DNA from 3 places in the Variovorax sp. DAIF25 genome. Region 2 is predicted to be linked to each of the others. Evidence: riboswitches for the same ligand, from Rfam matches in the RefSeq annotation. Region 2 holds a riboswitch; each other region holds the start of a gene.
The links. Region 2 has a riboswitch for cobalamin ahead of R0232_RS43940 (TonB-dependent siderophore receptor). Riboswitches for the same ligand answer to the same signal wherever they lie in the genome.

Region 1: it holds a riboswitch for cobalamin, as region 2 does, so the genes downstream of both, R0232_RS19715 (TonB-dependent receptor domain-containing protein) here and R0232_RS43940 (TonB-dependent siderophore receptor) in region 2, are expected to answer to the same signal.
Region 3: it holds a riboswitch for cobalamin, as region 2 does, so the genes downstream of both, R0232_RS12815 (TonB-dependent receptor) here and R0232_RS43940 (TonB-dependent siderophore receptor) in region 2, are expected to answer to the same signal.

The regions. Positions count from the first base shown of each region.
Region 1 covers NZ_CP136636.1:4,248,493-4,250,751, forward strand. The annotation lists gene R0232_RS19715 (TonB-dependent receptor domain-containing protein) at 1-1,398, opposite strand, end outside; cobalamin riboswitch at 1,495-1,742, opposite strand; gene R0232_RS19720 (ClcB-like voltage-gated chloride channel protein) at 1,848-2,259, shown strand, end outside.
Region 2 covers NZ_CP136637.1:2,044,443-2,046,701, forward strand. The annotation lists gene R0232_RS43940 (TonB-dependent siderophore receptor) at 1-1,005, opposite strand, end outside; cobalamin riboswitch at 1,192-1,448, opposite strand; gene R0232_RS43945 (ATP-binding protein) at 1,523-2,259, opposite strand, start outside.
Region 3 covers NZ_CP136636.1:2,789,477-2,791,735, forward strand. The annotation lists gene ybaL (YbaL family putative K(+) efflux transporter) at 1-68, shown strand, start outside; gene R0232_RS12805 (hypothetical protein) at 80-484, opposite strand; gene R0232_RS12810 (hypothetical protein) at 739-1,035, shown strand; cobalamin riboswitch at 1,082-1,367, shown strand; gene R0232_RS12815 (TonB-dependent receptor) at 1,509-2,259, shown strand, end outside.

The DNA.
Region 1 (2,259 bases), on a different replicon from region 2:
CTGCAGGTCGGGCTTGCCGTATTCGCTGAAGCGCTGGTAGAGCGTGGGGGCGCGGAAGGCGGTGCCGGCCGACGCGGTCACGCGCAGCTTCGGCGTGATCGCGAAGCCGTAGGCGGCGCTGCCGGTGGTCTTGCCGCCGAACTCGCTGTCGTCGTCGTGGCGCACGTTGAGCTGCAGCGAATGCGGGCCCTGCACGAAGCCGTAGCCGAGCGAGACGGCATCCTGCGAACGCTTGCGCGCCAGGCCCTTGTCGGTGCTGCTGGTGGGCGCGTTCTCGAGCCGGTCCTCGCGGCGCTCGAGCGCGGCCGTCACCAGGTGCGGACCGAAGCGCAGCTCGTTCTGGAACAGGTAGCCGCGCAGCCGGGTCTCGGTGCGGTAGTACGAGGGCATGGTGCTGTAGACCGACTGCGAATCGGTCACCTGCAGCCGGGTGCTATAGACCTCGTTCCATTGCGCCGACCAGGTCAGGCCGCCGGTGCGCAGCCGGTTGCGGCTCTGGTCGTCGAGGTAGTAGGCCGGCGGCTTGCTGCCGGACTTGGCCGCGTCGTAGCGCGCCTGCGTGTCGCTCGACAGCGCGGTGGCCTCGAGGCGCTGGCCGGGCGCGATCTGCCAGCCCAGGCGCACATTGCCCGAGGTGGTGTTGTAGCCGTCGCGGTCGGGGCTGGTGAAGCCGTCCTTGGGCAGCGTGCGCTTCTCGAGCGGCTGGATGTTGAAGCCGCGGCTCTCCTCGTGTGCCACGCCGAACGAATAGTCGAAGGCATTGGCCTTGCCGCTGATCGCGGCCTCGGTGCGGAACAGGCCGTGGCTGCCGAAGCCCACGCCGATCGAGGGCGACACGCCCTCCTCGCCGCGCTTGGTGAACAGCTGGATCACGCCGCCGATGGCGTCGGAGCCGTAGACCGCGGCGGCCGGGCCGCGCAGCACCTCGATGCGGTCGATCTGCGCCAGCGGGATGCTTTCCCAGGCCGCGCCGCCGGTGGCCTGCGAGTCCACGCGCACGCCGTCGATGTAGACGGCGGTGAAGCGCGTCTCGGCGCCGCGGATGTAGACGCTGGTCGAGTTGCCCACGCCGCCGTTGCGCACGATCTGGATGCCGGCCTGGCGCGCGAGCACGTCGGCCACGCCGGTGGATCCGCTGCGCTCGATGGTCTCGCGGTCGATCACCGAGACATCGGCCACCAGGTCCGACAGCGGCTGCGCGGTGCGGGTGGCGGTGACCACCGTCTCGCCGAGCACGCCGGGCTGTTGCTGTGCCGAAGCGGCCGATGGCAGCTGGGCCAGCAGCAGGCCGCCGAAGGCCGGCACCAGGGCCAGCGGCAGGCCGGCCAGGCGCGCGCGCAAGGAGGACGCAGAAACGCGAGCGCGCGAACGGCGCGAGAAGGAAACGCAGGAAATCATGGAATGAGCGAACGAACGTCTATGCCCCTTGCCGGCCTCCCCGCCGGCGCCCGGGGCGCCATTGGCTCGTGCATGCATCGACGAAGCGAAGGGCATGCGCGAACCGCCTTGTTGGCCGGTATCCGGGCTGGCAGACCGGCCCTCGCCGCCTTCCCAGGCGCCTGTTTCAGGGCGCCCAGTGGCTCGTGTGGAGAGGGTGGCGCCTTGCGGCGCCGTCTGCTTGACCGTTGCGGGGGCAGCGCAGGCGGCTTCGGTGCCGGCGCGCGGCCGGTCCCTTCACTCCTGCTTCCCGTTGAACCGCGGCGCGTGAACCACGCCGCAGGCACCAACGGGCGAGATTCTAGGCGCTGCGCCACGCGCTTTAAGTCGAAAGTTGCGTGGGCCCGACGGTCGCCGCGTCCCGCGCACTAACATCGACAGGCTATGCGACGCCATCACCACCGCCCCGCATGACCCTGCGCTCCTCGCTGCTGCTGCGCCTGCGCTCCGCCCTCCAACGCCTGTTCGGCGTCTCGGGCTGGCAGTCGATGCTGCTGTGGTCCATCGTCGCCGGCCTGCTCGGCACGCTCGCGACCGAACTGTTCCGCGCCACGCTGCGCGGCTTCGAGCACCTGGTGCTCGGCCCCGGCGACAGCCTGGTCGCGATGGCGCGCGCGCTGCCGTGGTGGGCGCGCATCGCCTTCCCCGCCGCGGGCGGCCTGGTGGCCGGAGGCCTGCTCGTGCTCGCGAAGCGCGTCGCGGTACGCAGCGCCACCTCCGACTACATGGAGGCGATCGTGCTCGGCGACGGCCGCATCCCGGTCACGCAGACGCTGGTGCGCAGCGCCTCCTCGCTCGTGAGCATCGGCACCGGCGGCTCGA
Region 2 (2,259 bases):
GCCCTTGCCCGCCATCAGGTGCGTGGCCGCGAGCTCGTGGAAGACGCCGCGGTCGGCGGTGTAGCTCTCGGAATAGCCCTTGCTCACGGCCGCGGGCGGCGGAACGATGGTGATGCCGCCCGCGAAGAAGCGGTTGTAGCGCGCGAAGCTGCTCAGGTGGTTGATCGACCAGCCGGCGCCGAGCTCGAAGCGGTTCTTCCACGAGAACGACTGGTAGTCGCCCGTGACGTAGGAGTCGGGAATGCCGTAGTTGTCGCGCGATGTGATGCCGAAGATCGGCTTGCCGTTGACCAGCGGCACGATCGAGCCGCGGTCGCCGCGCACGCGCGTGTCGTAGAGCTGGAAGCCGGTGGTCCAGTTGCGCGTGACGGCGAAGTCGCCGCCGAGCAGCACGGCCGACTGCGCGCGGCCGGCATCGCGCTGGAAGCCGTTGTGGTCGCCGTTGGCCACGCCGATGTAGAGGTTGCCGCGCTCGAAGTCCCAGCGGTAGCGCAGGCTGCCGTCGAGGCGGCCGTAGCTGCCGACGGTGGCCGTGAGGCTGCCGCCCGCGCGCTCGGGCTTCATGAAGAACTGCGCCACGCCGCCGATCGCGTTCTTGCCGTAGAGCGCCGAGGCCGGGCCCTTGATGAACTCGAGCCGGTCCACCAGGTCGGGCGCGATCAGCGTGATGTCGGCATTGCCCTGCAGCAGGCGCAGCGGCACGCCGTCCATCAGCACCAGCACGTCCTGTGTGTCGCGCAGGCCGCGGGTCTCGAAGCGCGAGTAGTAGTTGCCCTGCGTGCCGTACTGCAGGCCCGGCACGCTGCGCAGCGTGTCCTCGAGCGTGACGGCGCCCACCGCGTCGAGCTGCGCGCGTTCGACCGCATAGGTCGCGAAGGGCAGCCGCAGCGTGTCGGCCTCCTGGCGCGTGGCGGTGGAGATGGTCTTGCGGTCGTTGACGGTGGTGGGCGGCAGCGAACCGGCTCCCTCGGCGTCCTGCGCCGAAGCGACCGAGGCGAGCAGCATGACGCCGGATCCGATGAGGGCTTGGTGGGGTCTGACGCGACCGCGCCTGGAGATGTTGCGCACGTGGGCTTCCTTCGGGCCCGCGCTCCCGCGGGCCATGAGAACAAACCGGGCGCCGATGGATGCTGCAAGCGACCGGGTCCGCGCCCACGCGTGACCGGCCCGGCTTGCCTGCACTCCCGCAGCGACCGAACGAGGCGAAGGCCGGTATCCGGGCTTGCGGAGCGCCGCGAGGCATCGAGCGATGCTTCGCGGCCGCGATCCTCGCCTTCCCATGCAGAGGCACAGTGGCCGCCGGTGCCCGCGAAGGCATCGACTGTGAGGACCGCGAATCCGCCGACCGTTGCGGGGGCAGCGCAGGAATGGCGCCCCGTGGGGCTCGTCACCTGCTTCCCGTTTAACGCCGGTCACGGGACCGGCGCACCTTCGCGCACGCCGGCTTGGGTGATGCTTTCGTTTGCATCGGCCGGCGGGGCGGATTATAGGAGCGGGTCTTGCGCCGTCTGGCGCGAAAAGCTCAGGGTGTGGGCGTGTGTGGCAGCCGCACCGTGAACACCACGTAGCCGTCGTCGTGCGCATAGCCGATGCTGCCGCGGTGCGAGCGCACGATGGCCTGCGCGATGTGCAGCCCCAGGCCCAGTCCGCCCTTGTTGCGCTCGTTGGGCACGCTGCGCTGCTTGAAGGCGCTGAACAGGTCGGGCACCAGCGCGGCGTCGATCGGCGGCGCGCGGTTGGCCACGCTGAACACCACGTGCGCCTCGGTCTGCTCGAGCCGCAGGCGCACCGCCTCGCCGGGCAGGCCGTGGTGGCGCGCATTGCTCACGAGGTTGCCGACCAACTGCGCCATGCGGTCGGGGTCGGCCAGCACGGGCAGCGATCTGGGTGCGTCCAGCTCGAGCTGCGAGCCCGGGTAGGCAGTGCGCGACTCGTCGACTGCGTCTTCCAGCAGCCGCGCCAGGTCGATCTGCGCCGGCACCACCTGCAGGCCCATGCCGCTTTGCAGCCGCGAGGCATCGAGCACCTGGCCGATCAGCCGCGCCATGCGGCTGCTCGAGGTCTGGATGCGCTGGCCCAGCCGCGCGCCGGCGTTGCTGCCGTCGGGCAGGCTGCGCTCGAGCAGCTTGGCCGCCATCGTGATCGACTGCAGCGGGTCGCGCAGGTCGTGGCCGAGCACGGCCAGCAGCTCGGTGCGGGCCTTGTAGGTGTCGGCCAGCCGCGCCGCGCTGGCGCGGATCAGCTCGTCGCGCAGCTGGC
Region 3 (2,259 bases), on a different replicon from region 2:
GCGCCGTGGCGCCGCCCGCGCCCCATGGCGCGAACGGCGCGCCCACCGTGCCGGGCGCGCCGGCCTGAACGTGCGCTAGTTAGAGGTCCTCGATCACCAGCATGCGATAGCGCTGGGCGATCGAGTACGGCACCGTGCGCACCACCTCCATCATGCGTTCGGCATCGTCCTGTTCCTCGGTGCGCACCAGCAGTGCCGTGTGGCCTTCGCGCGCCAGCTTGGTGTAGGCACGCACCGTCGCGCCCTCGGTGCCCGCGGAGGGCAGGGGGTTGTCCGCATCGGCCACCGTGGGCGTGATCTCCGCCAGCACCGTCCGGGGCGGCAGCAGGAAGATGTCGTCCGCGCTCACGCCCTGCTCGACGAGCTGGCGGCCGACGCGCTCGGCGTCCTCGGCGCTGGCGAACATCACCACCGAGTAACCGGTGGGATAGAACGCGCCGCCAATGGTCGCTCGCATCGAGGGATCCAGGGTGAATCGCTTCATGGGGCCTCCTGTCGTCTGGGCTTGCGGCGTGCCGCGGGTGTTTGATCCATGGGCAAAACTTAGGTCGCGCACCAACGCCCGCCTGTAGGAGAAGCCCGGAAGCTGGGAACGGTCGGGGCCACCGCCTGCCGCAGGAAGCACACAGGGTTTTCGCCGGCGGTGAACGTGATGAAGTGCCCGCGCGTTGTGACAGGGCGTGTCTACGATTCCGGCGCTGCGCCGCTTTCGCCAACGCCCACCTTCCAGAGCTTCGCGTGAACACCATCCCCGCCACCCTGTCGCCGTCGCCCCGCAACCTCGCGCTGACCGTCCACGAGCTGGAGCCCGGCGAGTTCTACTGGGTGCTGATGGAGGCGGTCGACGATGCCGCGGGCGAGGGCGCGGTGCATTCCTACCTGCCGCTCGAGGCGGCCATCGAGCCGCATTCCAGCTATTCCAATGCGCTGGTGGCCGGCGTCAGCGTGCTGCGCCGGCTGTTCGGCACCGAAGGCCCGGGCCGGCCGCAGGACACCCGCACGCCGGACGTCCCCGGCGGCACCCGCTCCCTATAATCCCCGCCGTTCGGTGCAGTCTTTCTTCTAAAAACAAAGACCGCATCGGCACCACGGTTCGAAGGTGCCCCGCCAGCCATGCATGCCATGGCCACGGGGTTAAACGGGAAGCAGGTGCGACGCGTCGGTTCACGGATCGACGCCTCCATTCCTGCGCTGCCCCCGCAACGGTCAGCGGATCTGGAAGTCCTCACGCCATGCCTCCAGGGCATCGGCAGCCACTGCGCCCCCAAGGCGTGGGAAGGCGAGGGCTTCCGCAACGGCGCTGCAGTTTCGACTGCGCGCCGCTGCGCTCCGCGAGCCCGGATACCGGCCTTCGTCACCGCCTCGGACGCTGCGGGAGTGCGTGTCCGGGCCGCCGGCCGGCGAAGCGCTTGCTTTTCCCGCCGCCGGTCCCGGCCATCGAATGACTTCCCGCCGTGTCCACGTTCGGTCAGAGAGCCTGCGGGGACGCGGGCCGGAGGAGAAGTCACATGGATCACGCATCGCCGTCGGGCGATCGCGCGGGCGCGGCCGGCCGCCGCCCGCACCGCCACCGGGGTCGCCCCGCCGCCCGCCGCCTCGGCGGCATGTCCGCCGCCATCGGCCTGGCCTTCGGCGCCGGCAGCGGCTTCGCGCAGCAGGCCGCCACCAGCCTGCCGCCGGTGCAGGTCGAGGCCGGTGCCCAGGCCGCGCTGTCGCTCGCCGAGCCCACGCAGACCGGCAGCCGCCTCGGCCTCACGCCGCTCGAGACGCCCGCCAGCATCGAGGTGCTGACCGGCGAGACCATCCGCGCGCGCGGCGACGTCTCCGTCATCGAGGCCGCCACCCGCGCCACCGGCATCACGGGTTCGCCCGCGCCGGGCAACGGCAGCACCTCGATGGCCGCACGCGGCTTCTCGGGCCATGGCTCGGTGATGCAGCTGTTCGACGGCACGCGGCTGTTCGCGGGCGCGGGCACCGTCACCTTCCCGTTCGACACCTGGTCGGTCGACCGCATCGAGGTGCTGCGCGGCGCGGCCTCGGTCATGTATGGCGAAGGCGCGATCGGCGGCGCGATCAACGTGGTGCCCAAGAAGCCCACGCGCGGACCGATCCACAACGAGGCGCTGCTGAGCTACGGCTCCGACGCCACGCGCCAGGCCGCCTTCGGCAGCGGCGGCGCGATCAACGACAAGCTTTCGTACCGCTTCGACATCAGCCACCGCGCCACCAACGGCTTCATGGCGCGCGGCGAGGGCGAGA